4 regions of the Paenibacillus sp. 01L418 genome follow, and region 1 is predicted to be linked to each of the others. Evidence: riboswitches for the same ligand, from Rfam matches in the RefSeq annotation. Region 1 holds a riboswitch; each other region holds the start of a gene.
What was found. Region 1 has a riboswitch for cyclic di-GMP ahead of AC1DSE_RS27605 (methyl-accepting chemotaxis protein). Riboswitches for the same ligand answer to the same signal wherever they lie in the genome.

Region 1 (3,524 bases):
CGATTTCGCCGCTCACTACGAAGCAGGACAGCAAACCCACGCCAAATTGTCCAATATAGTCATCTGCTGAATCCATTTCGTCACGCTTGGAGGTACTTCCGATTTGAGCCAAGAAAAGCTGGATTTCGGATTCGGACAAGCCTATCCCATTATCGTGAACGGCAATCGTTCGAGAACCGTAAATTTCAACTGTTACGCGTGCATCAAAACGATGTCCAAGCCGTTTGCGTGCTGTAATCGCATCAACGCCATTTTGCAGCAATTCCCTAATGAACACGCCTGGGCTAGAATATAAATGCTTTGAGAGAAGCTCGATCATCCCTTGTAAATTAACTTGAAAGTTCATTTCGCTCATCCTGTCTCCCATAGTGGATCTGTTTTTTATTGGTCTATTCCATTCATTGATTCGGCATTATACTCGCTTATCCTTCTTTATTTGCACAAAGAGGCAGGCAGCACCCAAATCCTATGGATGCTGCCTGCCTCACTCGATTATCATTTATTGTTGCTTACACTTTGAAAACAGATGCTTTCTCCTTCAAATCCTGCGAGGAAAGTGAAAGCTTCTCCGCAAGCGTGCGCAAATCATCGGATATATCATTTTGCTTAACTGAAAGCTCGCTCATATGTTCCATTTTCCCATTCACTTCTGAAGACGTCGTCAATAGCTTGTCTACTGCAGACACGATATGAGACATGCCTGTTGTAATTTCACTAATTGCCGTAGAAATCTCGCTCACTTGATCTGACAGCATGCTGCTTTGTGATTCCAATGCTTGGAATGTGCTGCTTGCGGTTTCGGATGCTTGACGAGTCGTGTTAATAACATTCGCGAAGCTGCCGATCGTGCGGCTGCTTGCTGCCACATCGCTTTGTATGAGTGTCAGCTCCTTCGTGATCTGCTTCGAGATCATATCGGTCTGACTGGACAGCTTGCGGATCTCATCAGCGACAACTGCGAACCCTCTGCCATGCTCACCCGCTCTTGCCGATTCAATGGATGCGTTCAGTGACAACAAATTCGTCTGTGTGTTCAAATCCTGAATGCCGTTCAAAAACTTAGCTACATTGTTATATCGTTCATTCATCGTTTCGAAAGCTTCAGTTAGCTTTGAGAACTGGTCTACTGTTTCATTTACCATCGAGACCACGCCAGCCATCTGCTGCGTGCCGTTATGAGATGATTGCTTCATATTTTGCATATCATTGTTTATGTATTCACTCGACGCAGCAATTTGCTGAGAGCTTGCTGAGATTTCTTCCGTAACTGCCGAAATGGATGAAGCATCGTCATACTGCGACAGCAACACTTTTCTGCCCAGCTCCACTTGGCCATTTACATCCTCTGATGCTTTTCGATTAATACCAATCATATTATCCATATTATTCGAAATGTGGAGCACAGATTCGCTCACTTCAAGCGTAGCTTTAATCGTTTCTCGCAGCTGATCGCCCATATTAGCCAAAGCGTGGTCAAGATCGCCAAATTCGTCAGAGCGAACGAGTTTTTCTTGACTTGTAAAATCATTATTGCCATACTGCTTAATTCTTTTTGTAATGCCTACAAGTCCTGTTCTAATCGATTGTGAGATGACAAAAATCATAATAGCAGGAAGAATAGCTAGCAAAATGACATTTATAAGCACAATAAGGTTCGCACTGGATATGTCTTTATCGAGAAGCTTCTGCGTCGCGTTAGCGTCTGCGGTCAAACGCTCGTGCATTGTATCGTTGGAATAACTTAGAATGACGGTATATACGCTTATTAGATTGCTTATGCGGAGCGATTTCTCATCTGATGATAATCCACTCACATCTGTATTCGTCACTTTCAAGTTATCTAATGCAAGCTTAAGAACATTAACCTGATTCGCATAATAAGGACCATCTTCCGTTGCAGGCGGATATTTCTTATCCATATCGATAAGCTGTTTCTCTAATTCATCGATGTTGGCAGGCATCGTTTCCAAATCCTTCATGATCAGCGTTGCATCGCTTTTGCCATTTTCAATGGCATCTACCATTAGAAGCATCACTTTCAGCAGCCTATTCGATATACCTTGATAATTGCGTTCAGCACGCTGCAATTCCTCTGAGCCTTCGACTGAGGTTGCTACTGAATGATTTTGAAAATAAATCAAAACGCCCGAGCCTACATTAAAAAGTGTGATGATTGCGGTAACAAGCAATAATTTGCTCGTTATTTTCTTCAAACTCAATTTCTTAAACAGTATTTTTGCTCTCTCTATCCTATCCTTAAAAACCATCCTGCTTGCTCTCTCCTCTGTCTCCTGAAAACAAAAAAAGCTATCCAGCCACAGGAGGCGGACAGCTCAGTTAGCTTATTATCCTTCCGGCGGTCTGGCAGCCATAGTGCGTACACCTTAGGCCCATAACTTTGCGTCCTTGTCTTTCAACAAGTTTGCCTTTTTCAGTTTGTCTATTTTGTAGTTTACAACTTAAACCAGTATAGGACTATTTAGTGAATTTGTCATCCCTTGAACCATATTTATTCTGTGGCTAAAAATAAGGTTGCATTGCAATAACGCCTTGCTAACGAATGAAAATAGGAGGTTTGGATGGAAATAACCGCAACGAGCAAAATATTTCGCACCGCTTCCCATTGTTTTTCCGTTAAATTCGGCAATCTGCTTGCAAATTGATTCGCTGAAGAGCGAATGACATGCTCTGTCAATAAATCTTGATGCGGATTTTCCTTCAAATGACCGGAAATGTCGAGCAGTTGATCGTTATTCGCATCTAGCTCCTCAAACATACTGGTATAAGATGCATATAATTCAATAGGCCCAACTAAATCGTCTGCTTCATCCTCTGGTTTCTTGAATACGATCTCAAAAAGCTTGCGTATTGATTCAAAATCAAGATTTGACTTTAAATCATCAATAATGAATAATAACGCAGCTTGGTTCAGAGAATATTTTTTCCCAGCTTTCGGACAATCGAAATAAGGTTTGAAATCTCGCTTTACCCAGTTTTGCATGGAGGTAATCGACAGATTCGAATATTCGATTAGTTGGCCCAACGCAGCAATTTCATGTAGTGAAAAGCCTTTAATCTCATTTCCTTTAATGAGCTTTTCAATAATTGGAGGCAGCAGCGTAGACATAAATGCAGGCAGTCCCGTGCCTTTCTCCAAGTCACATTGATGCGTTTTGGTCCATGCGGCTTGCAGCACTTGCAGTGGCTTCAAATTATACTTTCCGTCCAGAGCCAGCAGCAAGCAAGCCATCTCTTTTCGAGTAAGCGTAAAGGACTCCATATCGCTTCCTCCTCGCGCATTCGTCTTGCATTCCTATATTACAAGTTCATATGAACTCATCATATGCCGGAGAATGACGCTTGTAAAGGCTCGAAAATCAATGAGAATAAGCCTTTCATTCTCGTTAAATCGCTTTTAAAGCGCGTATAAGGCTGTTACCGTTGGATATGGCATTTGTCATATCATGTAATCATTCGTTATAGTAGATCATAAGAATAAAAAAAATATAAACATAAAAGGGTAG
Region 2 (5,564 bases), on a different contig from region 1:
ATAAGGTACATCGTTAGGAGAGTGACTATAATGGATAAAATGATGATCAAAGGGATGAGGTTTTACGGCTACCACGGCGTATTTCCTGAAGAAAACAAGCTAGGCCAGAAATATCATGTGGATGTTGAGCTCAATATGGATTTGGAGCAAGCGGCGTTAACCGATGATTTGAACAGTACGGTGAATTATGCAGAAATCCACGCTCTCACGAAAACGATTGTAGAGGGCCCTCCGTTTAAGCTTATCGAAGCTTTAACAGGTCACATTGCATCGCAAGTACTGGAAGTTTATACTATGGTAAATGAAGTGACGGTTCGAGTAACGAAGCCTAACCCGCCGTTTGATATCCATTTTGACGGAGTAACGGTAGAACTGCGAAGAAAGCGGGACAATGATGGACGAACAATTCCCGCTTGATGGCGCACAGGCAGAGGCATATATTGCTTTAGGATCTAACATGGGAAACCGTGAGCAACTGCTGCTGGAAGCGATTAGCCTCATCGATGCGCACCCGAACATCGTGGTAAGCAAAGTGTCGGGTATGTATGAGACTGATCCGGTAGGCTACACAGAGCAACCGCCCTTTATCAATATGGCATTAGCTGTACGAACGACACTATCTCCATTAATGCTTTTGCGTCAGCTTTTGGAGTACGAGCAGCAGCTCGGTAGAGTTCGACAAATTCGTTGGGGACCGAGAACCATTGACCTTGATCTGCTCCTATACGATAATGTCAGAATGGATCAAGAGGAATTAACTTTGCCGCATCCGCGTATGATGGAGCGGTCGTTCGTTCTCGTTCCGCTGCATGATGTTTTGGATCAAACACATCGGCTGCAGTCCGAGGTAAGCGCAGTATCTGAAGCAGCGCTTCTGGATGGAAAGGAAGGCATTACGTTATGGAAAACAATCAATTGGCGCAGCGCGTCAGAGCCTTTCGAAAGCTGAAGGGCTATACTCAGCAGGAGCTGGCCAAGGAGCTTGGCGTATCGGTGGCCGTTCTTGGCTCATTGGAGCGAGGAACAAGAAAGACGGATACGAAGTTATTAAATCATATCGCTAAGACGCTCGGAATCAGCTATGAGGAATTAATGTCTGATAACCGTGAATAGTGCTGTCTGGTACACAAGACATGAACCATAAGCAATTAGAAGAGGAGGAAGGAGTGACATGCTGAAAATCGGTGGCATCGAAATGAAGAACAGAGTGGTGCTAGCGCCGATGGCAAGCGTGTGCTATTCTGCCTTTGATTAATTGCCAAGGAGTTTGGAACGGGTCTTGTATGTGCGGAGATGGTAAGCGACAAGGCCATTTTGCATGGTAGTATACGGGTAAGGCTAATTGGGACATTATAAAGGATGTCAAAGTAGCGGTATCGATTCCCGTAATTGGGAATGGCGACGTTTTCTCACCAGAGGATGCAAAAAGGCTGCTCGAACATACCGGCTGTGATCCGATGGTAGCGATTTTGGAAAACTACGTCCACTCGCTTGGAGAGGACGAAGAATTCCAAGCTGTCAGTGCTGTTTCAGCAATGAAGCGGGTTCTGCAGAAGTAGACGCTTACTAAAATACAAATAGATCGGTTATGCGATTTACCCCGTAACGGGAGCGAGCCGACACCATTCGACAAAAGCCGCTATCATGCGGCTTCTGCTCTACATTTCAGAAATGAAACGGTTTCAATGGGTCGTCTGGCTTTGATTGACATTCAGGGTAACTTTGCAATATAATCGTGCAATATAATCTAACGAAGACATCAAGAGCGCTTCAAACAACAGTTGGTATGAGGAATAAGAAGCGTAATATATTAGGTAACAGTGAATTCATACAAGGTATGAAAAATTAGTCACATGACAGGAGAATCGGAAAGATGAACGATAAGCAAATCATTCTGACTCAAGAAGGGCTGCGAAAGCTCGAAGATGAATTAGAGAACCTAAAGTCGGTCAAGCGTCGTGAAGTAGCTGAACGTATTAAAGTAGCAATTGGCTATGGTGATATAAGCGAAAACTCGGAATATGAAGATGCGAAGAATGAGCAAGCATTTATCGAAGGCCGCGTTCTTACCCTTGAGAAAATGTTGCGCAATGCGCGTATTATAAATAATGACGATATTGATATTGATACCGTGAGCATCGGTTCGATCGTAACGGTTGAGGATATGGAGTATGGCGACACAATGGATTATTCCATTGTTGGTACAGCGGAAGCCGATCCTTTGCAAAACAAGATTTCAAATGAAAGCCCGGTTGGTAAAGCGATTTTAGGCAAGAAAAAAGGCACCGTTGTCGAAGTTAGCGTACCAGTCGGCATTATTCAATACAAAATTCTCGATATCAAAAAATAATGTTTGCTATGAGCGGTTCAAAAAGCTTCCTTGTAGGAAGCTTTTTGAACGTTTAAAATATAAGAACGTATATTACAGGTCTATACATTGCTTATATTTTATTGCGAAACGAGATTTTGCTGCATGAATCCGGTGACAGCTGCTTGCTTTTGCCGAATGATCAAGGAGATGAAAGAAGTGGAACAAGAAAACAATGAACAGCAGGAGCTAAGTGAGCTCTTGCAAATTCGCAGAAACAAATTGGACGAGCTTAGAGGGTTAGGTGTGGATCCATTCGGCCGAAAGTTCGAACGCACTCATAACGCCAAAGATATTGTACAAGCCTATGAAGGGCTCAGCAAAGAAGAAATAGAAGAAAAAGCGGTTGAAGTGCGTATTGCTGGCCGTATTATGCAGAAACGCGGCATGGGCAAAGCGGGTTTTGCTACGATTCAAGATTTGAGCGGCAAGGTTCAAATTTATGTTCGTAAAGATTCCGTTGAAGAGCATAAGTTTGCAGCTTTTGACTTGCTGGATATCGGTGACATCATTGGCGTAGTAGGCGTTGTATTCAAAACGAATACAGGCGAAGTCTCTGTCAAAGCGCGTGATATTGAAGTTTTGACAAAGTCGCTTCTTCCATTGCCTGATAAATATCATGGCTTGAAAGACGTAGAGCTTCGTTATCGTCAGCGTTATGTTGACCTTATCGTGAATCCCGACGTCCAACAAACCTTTATTACTCGTTCCAAAATCATTCAATCCATGCGTCGCTACCTAGATTCCCGCGGGTATTTAGAAGTAGAAACACCAACGCTGCATTCCATTGCAGGCGGTGCTGCAGCACGCCCTTTCGAAACGCATCATAATGCGCTGGACATGCAGCTCTACATGCGTATTGCAATCGAGCTTCATTTGAAGCGACTGATTGTAGGCGGATTGGAGAAAGTATATGAGATCGGCCGTGTATACCGGAATGAGGGGATTTCGACTCGCCACAATCCAGAGTTTACAATGATTGAGCTTTACGAGGCTTATGCGGATTACAAGGATATTATGGCATTGACAGAGAATGTCATCGCACATATTGCGCAAGAGGTTCTTGGAACAACGAAAATCACTTATCAAGGCCAAGAAATTGATTTGACACCTCAGTGGCGCCGTGTCAGCATGGTTGAGCTTGTCAAAGAAACGACTGGCGTAGATTTCGGCGTGGAAATGAGCGACGAGGAAGCCCATCGTTTGGCGAAAGAACACAAAGTTGCCGTTGATCCGCATATGACGTTTGGTCATATTCTCAACGCTTTCTTTGAACAGTTCGGTGAGCACACGCTTATTCAGCCAACCTTTGTTACAGGACATCCGGTTGCTATTTCGCCGCTTGCTAAGAAGAGCGAAGCAGATCCACGCTTCACCGATCGTTTTGAGCTATTCATCGTAGCACGTGAGCATGCTAATGCATTTACGGAGCTTAACGATCCGATTGATCAGCGTGAGCGTTTCGAGTCGCAGCTTGTTGAGCGTGAGCATGGAAATGACGAGGCGCATGAGATGGATGAAGACTTTATCCGCGCTCTGGAATACGGCATGCCGCCAACAGGCGGACTAGGAATCGGTATCGACCGATTGATCATGCTTCTAACAGATGCTCCATCTATTCGTGATGTACTGTTGTTCCCTCATATGAGAGATCAGCGTTCTGCTGAATAAGAAAGAAACAAGGAACCGTTTGGCTTTTAGCAGCCAACGGTTCTTTTTTTCTAATATCGAGAATTTGCAACAACAATCCTTAAAAACATTCAAATTATGATTGATATTGTAGTACAATCTATTGATTTGCTAGATTCATATGGTAGAATAGAACTAATAAAGCGCTACACGATAACGGCAAACCTATCGAAAGGTAGGGACGCAAAGCTAAAGGGCCTTCCGTATGATGGCAGCCAGCTACCGAATGAACAGGCTTTTTTTGTTTTTATAGGGAAATTCATCACATAGCGCTTCACACGATAATGGCAAACCTATCGAAAGGTAGGGACGCAAAGCTAAAGGGCCTTCCGTAAGATGGCAGCCAGCTACCGAAGGGAGTATATTCATGCGTAAATTTATGTTAGTCATCGCAGCTTTTGTTCTTTTTGCATCCATCCATGTAACGGTCGTTCAGGCAAATGAAGCGGACTCTTCTGATTGGCTCAATACGGGGAATTTAGATAAAGGTGTTGTCTCCGTACAATATGCAGTGAACACTAAAGTGAAAACGAAGCTTATGATCGCAAAAGGCGCATCAAACTATACATATAATCTAACCGGCGGAAAAACAGCTGAGAAGTTTCCATTGCAGCTTGGCAATGGCGAATATACGATATCTGTTCTAGAGAATACAACAGGCAACAAATACAAACTGGCGAAGAAAGAAACGGTGACGCTTGATTTGAAAGACAACAAGGTTTTGTACTTGAATTCCATCCAGAACATTGACTGGTCGAATGCGAGCAGCGCCATCGTCAAGGCAAAAGAATTAGCGAGCAATAAAAAAACGGATATGGAGAAAGTAAAGGCAATCTACGAGTATATTATTACGAATGTAAGTTATGATAATCAATTAGCTGCTAATCTGTCAGTTGATTACCTCCCCAATATTGATCGCACATTTAAATCGAGAAAGGATATCTGCTACGGATACGCTTCATTGTTTGCGGCAATGCTGCGGAGCGTGGATATCCCTACGAAGCTCTTGATGGGACAATCTACTTATGTGGATGTTTATCATGCTTGGAACGAAGTGTACTTGGATGGGAAATGGGTTACGATTGATACGACAGTTGATGCGGGTCTAAAGAAGGGCAAGAAAAAGTATGAGCTTATCAAGGATGCAGCTCAATATACAGTTACAAAAACATATTAGAAGTTATACGAGCTTGCGGAAATCGCAGAGCTCGTTTTTTTATGTCTTTCTTCAATATAGGTGAGGAGGAAGCGAAGCAACGATTGCGCAATTAGAAGGCAAATAGGAGTGTTGAAAACTTTTTCGTAAATAATAAAAAAAACACTTGCAATGCTATATACGCCTATGATATATTATCTAGGTCGCCAACGAGATACACGGTCGACGAGAGAGAAAAGATTGCTCTTTGAAAACTGAACAACGAGTAATAACTGCCTCGCAAATCCTTCGGGATAAGCGAAAAAAGCGATAAAAAAGTAATGAGCATTTCAAACACCAATTTGGAGAGTT
Region 3 (5,564 bases), on a different contig from region 1:
GAACTGGACAACATCGCTACCTTTCCTTCCATTGAACATTTTCTAGAGGCTTATAACGGCGAGCAGGTGGATGTCATTTTGACCGAGGTTATTGAGCATATGAGTCTAAATGAGGCAGCTGTTCTGATACGGCAAATATGCGAACATGTTGATTTTGATTATTTTGTGCTGACAACACCTAATGCAGAGTTTAATGCTTATTATGAGCTGGAAGACTTCCGGCATGATGACCATAAATGGGAGCTTGGGCGAGCGGAATTTCAAGAGTGGCTGCTCGAAACGATTAAAGATCAATCCGTGGAAAGCCAATATGTCGCAATCGGCGATGGAGTGAACGGTATACAAACGACGCAGGGTGCGATTTTGCGGAAGAGGAGAGAGTAGCGTCAATGGAAATGAGAACGAGAGTCCATACGATTTTTATGCTGATTGGCACGACGGAATGCGGGAAAACAACCTTTGCAAATGAAGTGCTGATGCCGCAGCTGCGATTTAGGGATGACAGCAAGGGCATGAATGCGAACGTGCAATATATTTCATCCGATAGCATTAGACAAGAGCTTCTAGGCTCTGATTATGATAAATATGATCAAATCATGCTTGAAGCGAGCGATCAGGCTTTCCGCCTTTTGTTCGAGAAGCTGCGGCTGGTCACTACTTTCCCCATCAATGCGGAATTTGTTGTCGTGGATACAACAGGTTTGTCGGAGGATTTCCGGGCGAGAGTGAGGGAGGTTGCAAAGGAAAATAACTACAACCTTGAAGTCGTGCTGTTTGATTACAAGAAGCGGGATGATTATTATTCATCGGAGCGTTCGAAGAAACTGATAACGAGCCACATTAATCGTTTGCGCAAGGACGTGCTTGGTTCGCTCTCGAGGGAGAAATATAGCAAAGTTCATAAGGTGCGGGCTAAAGATTTTTATTCCCCTATGGATAAGGTTGCGAATCCGGATTATAAGATTATAATCGAGGATGCTGCTGAGTATTTGGACGTTTTTTTACCGCTGGACCAGAAGACGATTATCGTCGGTGACGTTCACGAATGTGTGGATGAGCTGAAGGCTTTGCTCGTTAGCCATGGGTTTCAACTAGAGGGCAATGTATTGGTTGAGACAGGAAAGGTCAGCGGTACAAAAGTATTGCTCGTTGGAGATTGGATCGATAAGGGAAGCCGCACTAAGGAAATCATTGATTTCCTATATACGAATCAGGATAAGTTTTTGTTTGTGCTTGGCAATCATGAAAACTTCGTCCATAAATATATGCGTGGTGAAATCAAAGGTGTGGAAGAGGAGCTGCTGCATGCCTACTTCGATTCGACTGAGGTGCTGAGAGGCGATGCTGAGCTGCTTCAGAAGTTTAATCATCTCGTATCGCTGTCGAAGCCTTTCTACAGAATGGTAGGAAAATCAGGACCATCCTATTATGTGACTCACGCGCCATGCGAGAACAAATATATTGGCAAGCTGGATGTGAATTCGATCCGTCATCAGCGCAATTTTAGACTCGACCGATCGGCGCCGATTGAAGCACAGCTTGCGTTTCTGAAGCGGGATGCAGCAGGAAACCAGCCGTATCATGTTTTTGGACATGTGGCTGCTAAACAAACATTTCGGATCAGAAATAAAATCCATTTGGATTCAGGCGCAGTTCACGGCAATCTGCTAACCTCGGTTTCTCTGTCGGTGAAGCCGACTTTCAAATCACAGAAATCGGCAATAGCCGGCATGGAAGGCGAGCTTCCTGCTCTCTTCAAAGAGGAACGCAAAGTATCGCTGCAGGAGCTGGATGATGATGAAGCCCGCAGATTGCAGTATTGCTCGCGCAATAAAATTAACTTTATTTCAGGAACCATGTCTCCTGCAGATAAGGATGAAGCGGCGGGTGAGCTGGAATCGCTGAGGAAAGGGCTGAACTATTTTATGGAGCGCGGTGTTAAAGAGGTCGTGCTGCAGCCCAAATATATGGGATCACGCTGCAATGTTTATTTGCATGCAGATATCGAGCAATGTTTTGCAGTGAGCCGCAATGGGTACAAAATAAATAAGGTTGACCTAACCGCTGTTTATGAGCGACTGCTGCAAAGATTCGGAAGCTACATGAAGGAAAACGATATATCGATGCTTCTGCTGGATGGCGAGCTTTTGCCATGGGAGGCGCTGGGAGAAGGTCTCATCGAAAAGCAGTTTAAGCCAATTGAGAAGGGGCTTGAGACAGAGCTTGCATTCCTGAAGGCGAATGGATTCGAGGAAGCGTTCGGAAAGCTTGCGCATGATTTCAAGGAAAGTGGTTTTGAAAAGGATCAGTTTCACCTTAGCAAAGGGGCTATTAATGAGAAATATGGCCTAGCCGTCTACCAAAACTTTAAACATGTTCATTCTATTCTTGAGAAAAACAGGCCAATTGATGAGCATATCAAAGCATATGAAACGTATAAGAGGCAGCTGGAGCTGTATGCCGAGGCTGGGGAGCTTGAATACAAGCCATTTTCGCTGCTCAAAATCGTATACGTAGACGGAAGCGAGCAGCTGCCAGCGTGGAAAACCTCGGAGATGTATCGTTTCCTCTCTGACGATCCATTCATCACGCTTGTTCTGTCTGATGCGGAGAGCTATGAGCTTGCAGAAAAATATTTCTACACGCTTACGGTAGACAATCATATGGAAGGTGTCGTGATTAAGCCGGAGATGCCTCAGCCGTACACGGTTCCCTATATGAAAGTGCGCAATAAGGAATACATGTCTATTATTTACGGTTATGATTATAGATTTCCGCACAAGTACAATAAGCTCATCAAGCAAAAAAATATTACGCAAAAGCTTCGTACATCATTTAACGAGTACCGGCTAGGACAGCATATGCTGGCGATTCCTTTTGCTGAAATTGCTCCAGAAAACGATGGATATCAAGCGGCTGTTGCGAATCTTTTGTTTGAGGTTGCCAAAGAGAAGGAAATAGATCCTAGATTGTAAATCATCAATATACCAAACCTCCCAAAATGGGAGGTTTTTCTACATCATTCGACCTATTATGAAATTGGTTATGGTATATATCGGAATAATATGGAATACTGGTATATGTAAAAAGTCCTAGTAAAAAGCAAAGTTGTCGAAAGACAATGACGCAAAGCCAACAGGCCTAAAGGAAATTTCCAAAGGTGGCTGGGTTGCCAAAAGGATGAGTGATAACATACCTATATCCTCTCCTTAAAAACTTCAGGTTACCGCCTACGTTATGAATAAGAGGGGATATTTAGCAATGAAACAAATGATTAAACGTTTTAATGGCAATGTTAATGTTGGTAGTTTTAATATTGTTCAAAAGTTAGCTAATTTAGGCTACTGGGAGTTTGACCATATTCGCAGAGAAGCATCCTGGTCGAATCAAATGTTCGAAATATATGGTATGAAATCTGATTTCTCGATGACGATTGAACAATTTTTTGAGTTCGTGCATCCCGAAGATCGTGAGCGCGTTAATGAGCAGTTCCACCTTGCAATTGAATCAAAAAAGGAAAGCGTTTCCGAGTACAGAATCGTTCGTCAGGGCGGTGAAGTTAGACATGTGGTGGAAAACATTACGTTCATACGGAATGCCGAAAACGAGATATTGTTGACGATAGGCATGATTCAGGATGTTACGGAAAATAAAAAAATACAGCATCGCCTCACACTAGAAGAGCAGCTTTATAAATCGATATTTGAAAACAATCCTGATGCTGTCTTTTCTTTAGACGCACAAGGGCGTTTTTTGTCATGCAATTCAGTGCTTGAGCAACTTTTTGGATATACGAAAGAGGAAATTATTAATGATAGTTTTCATAAATTTGTAGATGCCGCAGCGCTGGATAAAACGATTCAATATTTTGAGCAAACGGTCAAGACGCTGAATCCTCAAAACTATGATACGACAGGCATTACGAGAACAGGGCAAACGGTCGAATTTAATGTGACCAATATTCCAATCATTATTAATAAAAAGCTTATCGGTGTCTACGGCATTGCCAAGGATATTACGCAGCAAAAAATGATTGAGCAGTCGTTGACTGAGACCGAATTAAAATACCGCAGTATTGTCGAGCAATCCATTGTCGGTATTTTTGTCGCGCAGAAAAACAACTTCGTTTATTCAAATGATCAGCTCAATAAAATGTTCGGTTATGACTCCTTGATCGGTATGGATATTATACAGACGATTCATCCCTCAGACCGTGAAGCCGTCGTTAATCAGCTAACGAAGTTACAGGAGGGGCAGTCTTTATCTAATTTCTGCCACAGAGCCATTAAACAAGATGGGACGAATATTCATTGCGAAGTGCACTATAATCAAGTGTCAAATATGGGTGAGCAAGCGATCGTTGGCGTAGTCCTTGATATTACGGATCGAAGCAAGGCTGAGGAATTAAATCAATATTTGGCTTACCACGATTATTTAACGGAGATGCCAAATCGCAGAATGTTTGAAGACCAGCTAGATAAGCAGCTAAGGGTAAGCGAGTATTTTAAGCAGAGGCTGGCGATCATGCTGATTGACGTGGATCGTTTCAAATATGTAAATGATACGCTGGGGCATCCGATTGGGGATGAGCTGCTGAAACAAATCGCCTTCCGATTGATGAGCAATTTACGTGATGGCCAAACCGTATTCCGACTTGGCGGAGACGAATTTGCAATTATTATAGCTGATGTAAAGCAGCAAAACGAAATTAAGGATATGGCAGCTACTATTATTAGGCTTATCAATGAGCAATTTTTGATAGAAGGATATGAGCTGAATGTAACTGCAAGTATTGGAATCAGTCAATCGCCTGGCGATGGGAGCTCGGTGGAGCAGTTGATGAAAAATGCGAATGCGGCTCTTTATCATGCGAAGTCCAGAGGCAGCAACCAATCACAGTGCTATTCCGCTTCTTTAAATGTGCAATCATTCAAATTATTTTCACTCAGCAATGATTTGCGTAAAGCGCAGGAAAGAGGAGAGCTGTTCCTTCATTATATGCCTCGCGTACATTCGCAAACGATGGAAATTGTTGGCGTTGAGGCGCTGCTGCGCTGGAATCATCCGGATTGGGGATTGGTTGCTCCGTCTGAATTCATACCGATCGCAGAGGAAACGGGGCTTATTGTATCGATAGGAGAATGGGTGCTTCGCGAAGCCTGTATGCAGCATAAACGGTGGCAGAGCTTAGGCCTGCCTTCGGTTACGCTGTCGGTTAACTTTTCGGTGCAGCAGCTTCTTCAGCAAAATATATTGCATACCATCGATCAGATCATCGAGGAGACAGGAATTTCCCAAGATCGATTGGAAATTGAAATAACGGAAAGCTCCTTTATTAGCAATGAGAATGCGGTGACTGAATTGCTGCTGGAGCTGAAGAAAAGAAAAATCAAAGTATCGCTTGATGATTTTGGAACCGGCTATTCCTCTCTTTATTTATTGAAGCGCTTGGCACTCGATACGATCAAAATTGATCGGTCATTTATCGAGGAGTTGATGACGGATCGTAGAAATAAAAGCATTATTGAATGCATTATTCAATTGGCTGGCGAACTGGGCATGCA
Region 4 (5,564 bases), on a different contig from region 1:
CTGCGTCAAGAATATAGACATCGCTTTTTGGGATAGTAACGCCCCGCTCTAAAATCGTAGTTGTGACTAGTACTCGTATATCCCGCGAGCGAAAACGCTGCACCTTCTCTGTTCGTTCTTCATCCTGTGAAGAGGTTGCCGCAACAGCAGCATTTGAAAGAGCAGCACGCAATAAAGCCGCCATAGGCTCGGTTTGAGCAATTTGCTGCACGAATACAAACAGCTGAGCGCCTCGATCAAGGGATGACCGCATGGCTGCTAAGAGCTTTGACGGCAGCTTGCGGTGCTGGAGCATCTGCTTTACTGTAGGCGTTTGTAGAAGCTTGGGCACTGGAAGAGGATGACGATGATAACGAACAGGTACTCTTGCATGAGGCAGCTTCCCGCGTTTTGCTGCTCTTTGCAGCTCACTAGGCGGCGTAGCAGACAGCAGCAAGCGAGCAGCACCTGGCGCACAGCTTTTGTCTGCTGCAAAATGCAGCAGTGGATCGCCCGCAAAAGGAAACGCATCCAGTTCATCAACTACAACGAGATCAAAGCCTTGATAAAACCGCATCAGCTGATGCGTTGTCGCAAGTGTAATATCTCCGCTTTCCCAGCGCTGCTCACTACCACCGTATAATGTTACGACTGAAGCCTTAGGAAAAGCTCTCCGAATACGCGGGTCAAGCTCGATCACCACATCACGGCGCGGTGTGGCAATAAGCGCCTTCCCGCCGCGCAGCAGGACAGACTCCACAAGCGGAAAAATCATCTCCGTTTTGCCCGCTCCTGTTACAGCCCAAAGAAGAAACTCTCTCATCTGGCGCTGCTTGTCCAGCTTTGACAATGCCGCGTCTATCGGCGGCTCTTCCACAAACTGCAGCGCCTTGGCTGCTGCAGCTGTCTGCGCAGGGCTAAGCCCCCATTTATCAAGCCGCTGTTCATACGTCAGCGGCCTCAACCCCTTACCAGAGCCGCGAACCGTCGTCTCTGCCCAATTCAACCCCGCGCGCTGCCCCGTAATAAGCAGCTCACATTCCCGGCTTCGCCCCATCCCAATGCACGCCATGCAATAGGCGCAGTGCCGCCCGCACGCTGCACATGCCGTGCGGTGCATTTGCGCCTCGCCGCTCCCACAGCGCAAACAGCTGCGCTCCCGCCTGCGGCGCCCCAAAGCGTCCAATCGCCCGCCACCCACGGCGGCTATTGATCCGCTCAGGCGCACCTGCCCGAGCAGCGAAGCAAGCTGGAGCAATTCTCTCCAGCTTGACGCGGCACCGGGACAGCTTGCGCTAGACAACAGGGCGTGCGCCTCGCTTCGCAAAAGCGCACGTCCCTGCAGCATACCCGCGGCAAGCTTCGCTCCTGCCGCAAACTCTCCCAGCTCTTCAGCGCTATAAACTCCCGCCTCCTCGCCACCCAAACCCTTAGCGCTGCTACGCTTTTCACCATTATTCGCAATCGCTTCTCCTCCGATTTCCCCAACCACAGCGCCCCTTACCTTCTCCCACCTCTCCACTAAACCAAAAAGCCTCTCTATCGCCAACGCTCCTTTCCGCTTCCCTCGACTACCCAAAAAGCGCCAACGACTCCCCAAACTAATCTTGCCATTATGAACTGCTTGCTCTACTCCACCACTGTATTTCCGATAATTTCTCTCCAGCTCGCTAGATTTCTGATTACTACTATTCAACCCGCCAGCTGCTGCATCTCCACTCGCCCCATCAGCTTTTGCTTCCTCCGCACATGCGGCCAATAACTCAATCGCCTCATAATCAGTATTTCGTCCTCCTTCATTTAAGCTTTTACTCGCACCGTTTCTGCCGACACTGCCACGTTTTATAGCCGCATCCCAAAGCTCCACTGCAACGCACGCATCCCCGAGCGGCAGTTCTTCTTTTAGCAGCCATCCCTCCTCTGCGATCTCGTTGTTCAAGAATCCCGCTTCACCAAACGCTCCATGCATCCAGAAGTATTTATCCACCATTGCCTTGATGGTAAGTCGAGCCTGCCAGCATCCATTCACTTTCACAACATACAATTGTGCCTTCATCTCTATTCGCTCCCTCGACACTTTATAGAACTGATTTCATTATTCATCTGTTAAGTTAACTATAGCCTCTCCCTTCCCAGACAAAAGGAGAATGATGTTGGCAAGCACGGTAAACAAAAAAAAGCACACCCAACAACGCATTTGCGTTATTGAGTGTGCTTCACTCCGACTATTTCATTACCGTAGAGTATATACTAAAATGGCATTTTCGACAAATCTGTCGGATTTTGCAAATCAATTAGCACCGCATGATCAGAAAGCGACACAACTCCTTCTGCTTGAAGCAGCCACAGCAGCTGAGTTCCATCCACACCCTCTGTTTGAGAGCGCTTACCGTCTTCGCTTCCAGACAACGGATTAGATCCATTAGAGTGAATCCTGACCTCATCGCCCCTTCTAGCTAATCGTTCAACAATAGCCAGTGTCTCCTCTGTAACCCCTTGATCTACGATCGTCAAACGAACATTTTTCCCCATTCGCCGAGAGAAAGAAAACAGCGAACGTACATACCATTCCATATTGTTTTGCTGAACGTCAGCTACGAGCACATAATGCTTGCTGGATTGCTGGCGCCCTCGCCAAATTCGATACGCCAGATGCACCGACAATGCAGCCAAAGCATAACAGCCAATAACAAGAAGTAGAAGTTCAAACATGGCGGCCACCTCCTCTTTGTGACACTATATGCCATGAAGAGCCCACTGGTTCCGCAATCAAGGGACAAGGTGACAAAATGTGTGTTATGCCAAAAATATATTCTGCTTTATGATGATTATTAGTCATTTTCTGACAAAGAAACACCCTTGAGCAATTTCCAATACATGTTATCATTTTAATATGAAAGCATGCATATCTAACCGGTGCACGCATATAGAAAGGGAGAGTGGATTTTCACAATCAAAATAACTAGGGAAGCGATGAAGTATAATCTACAATTGGACACTTGGATTATATGGAGCTAGTAGTGTAACCGGCCCTCTTGGAACCCCACTACGTATCTAAGAGGAGAGTGAAAGATGCGTTATTTTAGGAAAAAAATCAGTTTAGCCCTGGCTCTGTTATTAATTTTTTCGTTGTCGCTTAGTTCCATTGCCATGGCCGAAGGTGATAGCAATCAAGGTACGAATGCTGCAGCACTCGTAGATGAGAATAGCTGTCCACAGTACTCATCGGATCGCAAGGATGTCATTGCCACGCATTCCAATATCGTAGTCAATAATAACGGAACAGCTACCGCTACGTTCCAGACGTTAAAAGATTGTGTTAGAGTCAGCTTCTCCGGCTATGAAGGCCCTGCTGACTGGGCACCTGGACCCGGCGATACAACCATTCCATACAACAAGCAAACATTTTTTGAGGGACAGTCTATTATATATCCAAAAGCAGGTACTTACTCCGTTACGATTAACATTCCAAGATGCTTGCCTTATCAATTAGATATCTATAGCGGAGATTTAATTAAGACATTAGGTCCCGGCGCTCATGGTGACAAAATTTTAGCATGGAATCTAAAGCTTTCGAACAGCTGTACGGGTAGTATCATCATCAATAAACATTTAAATGATGTCGAGGGCGCTCCACATGCAGGCATTACCTTCGAGCTTTGGAAAGACGGTAAATTAGTCAAAAGCGGTGTTACCAATAGTGACGGTATTTTGCAATTCAACGAATTGCCTATCGGTACCTATACACTAAAAGAATTAACCTTAGATGGCTTTACCACCGATTTAGTGGCTACCCAGCAGATCGTAGTAACCACAGATAACTCTGTGCAAAAAGCAGTTATCAATACGGCTAAGCTCAAACTTGAAACAGCCTGCTCCGCCGATCCAAATAAAACAAGAACATGGAAAGTAAGCAACGAGAGTGACATCGAGGTTTCTTATTCATGGGAAATTCCGAATTCCACTCAAACAGGAAACGGCGTAATACCTGGAAAAGGTTCCGTAAGCTTTTCAACGAATACGGAGCTCGTCAACCCAACTGATCCACAAGCTGTACCTAATACGCTGAAGATCCATTGGGGCAAGGAGAAAGAGCTTTCGCTTGTGAATGAAGGCGAAACCTGCTCTACGCCTACTCCAACACCGTCATCGACACCTACTGCTACTCCAACTTCTACACCTGAGAGCACGCCTACAGCTACACCAACTCCTACACCTGAGAGCACGCCTACAGCTACACCAACTCCTACACCTGAGAGCACACCTACAGCTACACCAACTCCTACACCTGAGAGCACGCCTACAGCTACACCAACTCCTACACCTGAGAGTACACCTAACAATACACCACCTTCCACACCTGTGATCACGCCTAACAACACGCCTACTGCAACAACTACAGTAACGACAACACCTACATCATCACCTGAAGCAACACCTATTGTTGAAATTGATGATGAAGATCCACCTGTTGGAGGAGTTACTGAAGGTGGAGAAGGCGAGCCGCCAATCGATCCTGTTGTTGCTGTAGATGAAGATCAAGTCCCGCTTGCTACTCTGCCAAAAACAGGCGAAAGCAGTCCGGTTCCTTATTATCTCATCGGGGCATTTGCCCTTTCAGCGGGATTCATTTCTCTTCGCAGACAAAAACAAAGAAAATAGTTAAGATTATATGTTTCACCACGCACTCTTAGGCTGGTTTTATACAGCTTAGGAGTGTTTTTCTTTTACACAACCATCGCAAGGCAACCTTTTATGCAAACAAAAACCCCCGTATCAACCGATACGGGGGTTTGCTCGATATGTAAGTAATGATCAAAAAGGCTACTACAGGGTAACCCATCCATATTTGATCGATTGGATAACAGCTTGCGTACGGTCATCAACTTCCATCTTTTGCAAAATGCTGCTCACATGGTTTTTAACCGTCTTTTCGCTAATGAATAAAAACTCTCCAATAAGCTTATTGCTCTTGCCCTCTGCCATAAGCCTTAACACCTCTGCCTCACGGCGTGTTAATGGGCTTTCATCGCCAGCAACGAACTTAACTCCCGGTTCCTGAGCAGCTGCAGCACCTGAGACAATTCCCATCTCATCCAAATACGTCATACGGCGAAGCTGGTTAATAAGCTTACCTGTCACTTTAGGATGGATATAGGCATGACCTTGGACAACGGAACGAATGGCGTTAATTAGCGATTCTGCCTCCATATCCTTCAGAAGGTAACCCGTAGCCCCTTTACGAAGGGTTTCGAATACATAGCTCTCATCGTCGTGGATAGATAAAATGATAACCTTAACATCAGGAAACATACTTTTTAATCGTTCAGTCGTCACGACACCGTTCTCTATAGGCATATTAATATCCATCAGGACAATCTCAGGAATGGTATGATTGCAAAACTCCAAAACTTGAATGCCGTCACCACATTCGCCGATAACTTCAAGATCGTCTTCCATATTTAGAATCCGCTTAAGTCCTTCACGAAACAGCTGGTGGTCATCCGCAAGTAAAATTTTGATTGTATTCACATTGCTTGCAGCTCTTTGGATCATCATCATCTTACTCCTTTCTAGATTCGGCA

Region 2: another riboswitch for cyclic di-GMP. It lies ahead of AC1DSE_RS22865 (transglutaminase-like domain-containing protein); the one in region 1 lies ahead of AC1DSE_RS27605 (methyl-accepting chemotaxis protein).
Region 3: another riboswitch for cyclic di-GMP. It lies ahead of AC1DSE_RS21830 (EAL domain-containing protein); the one in region 1 lies ahead of AC1DSE_RS27605 (methyl-accepting chemotaxis protein).
Region 4: another riboswitch for cyclic di-GMP. It lies ahead of AC1DSE_RS03160 (SpaA isopeptide-forming pilin-related protein); the one in region 1 lies ahead of AC1DSE_RS27605 (methyl-accepting chemotaxis protein).

The regions. Positions count from the first base shown of each region.
Region 1 is NZ_JBFTSN010000361.1:294-3,817, forward strand. Features, by position in the region: partial or broken gene AC1DSE_RS27600 (ATP-binding protein) at 1-346, opposite strand, end outside; gene AC1DSE_RS27605 (methyl-accepting chemotaxis protein) at 510-2,267, opposite strand; cyclic di-GMP riboswitch class I at 2,353-2,437, opposite strand; gene AC1DSE_RS27610 (DUF1836 domain-containing protein) at 2,510-3,280, opposite strand.
Region 2 is NZ_JBFTSN010000238.1:4,230-9,793, forward strand. Features, by position in the region: gene folB (dihydroneopterin aldolase) at 31-417, shown strand; gene folK (2-amino-4-hydroxy-6-hydroxymethyldihydropteridine diphosphokinase) at 392-949, shown strand; gene AC1DSE_RS22845 (helix-turn-helix domain-containing protein) at 901-1,113, shown strand; partial or broken gene AC1DSE_RS22850 (tRNA-dihydrouridine synthase) at 1,172-1,454, shown strand; gene greA (transcription elongation factor GreA) at 1,874-2,350, shown strand; gene lysS (lysine--tRNA ligase) at 2,519-4,039, shown strand; cyclic di-GMP riboswitch class I at 4,206-4,284, shown strand; cyclic di-GMP riboswitch class I at 4,334-4,412, shown strand; gene AC1DSE_RS22865 (transglutaminase-like domain-containing protein) at 4,425-5,234, shown strand; partial or broken rRNA gene AC1DSE_RS22870 (16S ribosomal RNA) at 5,552-5,564, shown strand, end outside.
Region 3 is NZ_JBFTSN010000218.1:528-6,091, reverse strand. Features, by position in the region: gene AC1DSE_RS21840 (methyltransferase domain-containing protein) at 1-384, shown strand, start outside; gene AC1DSE_RS21835 (metallophosphoesterase) at 390-2,975, shown strand; cyclic di-GMP riboswitch class I at 3,092-3,177, shown strand; partial or broken gene AC1DSE_RS21830 (EAL domain-containing protein) at 3,262-5,564, shown strand, end outside.
Region 4 is NZ_JBFTSN010000012.1:2,995-8,558, reverse strand. Features, by position in the region: gene AC1DSE_RS03170 (ATP-dependent helicase ComFA) at 1-2,035, opposite strand, end outside; gene AC1DSE_RS03165 (hypothetical protein) at 2,230-2,691, opposite strand; cyclic di-GMP riboswitch class II at 2,937-3,020, shown strand; gene AC1DSE_RS03160 (SpaA isopeptide-forming pilin-related protein) at 3,052-4,641, shown strand; gene AC1DSE_RS03155 (response regulator) at 4,807-5,535, opposite strand; gene AC1DSE_RS03150 (sensor histidine kinase) at 5,543-5,564, opposite strand, start outside.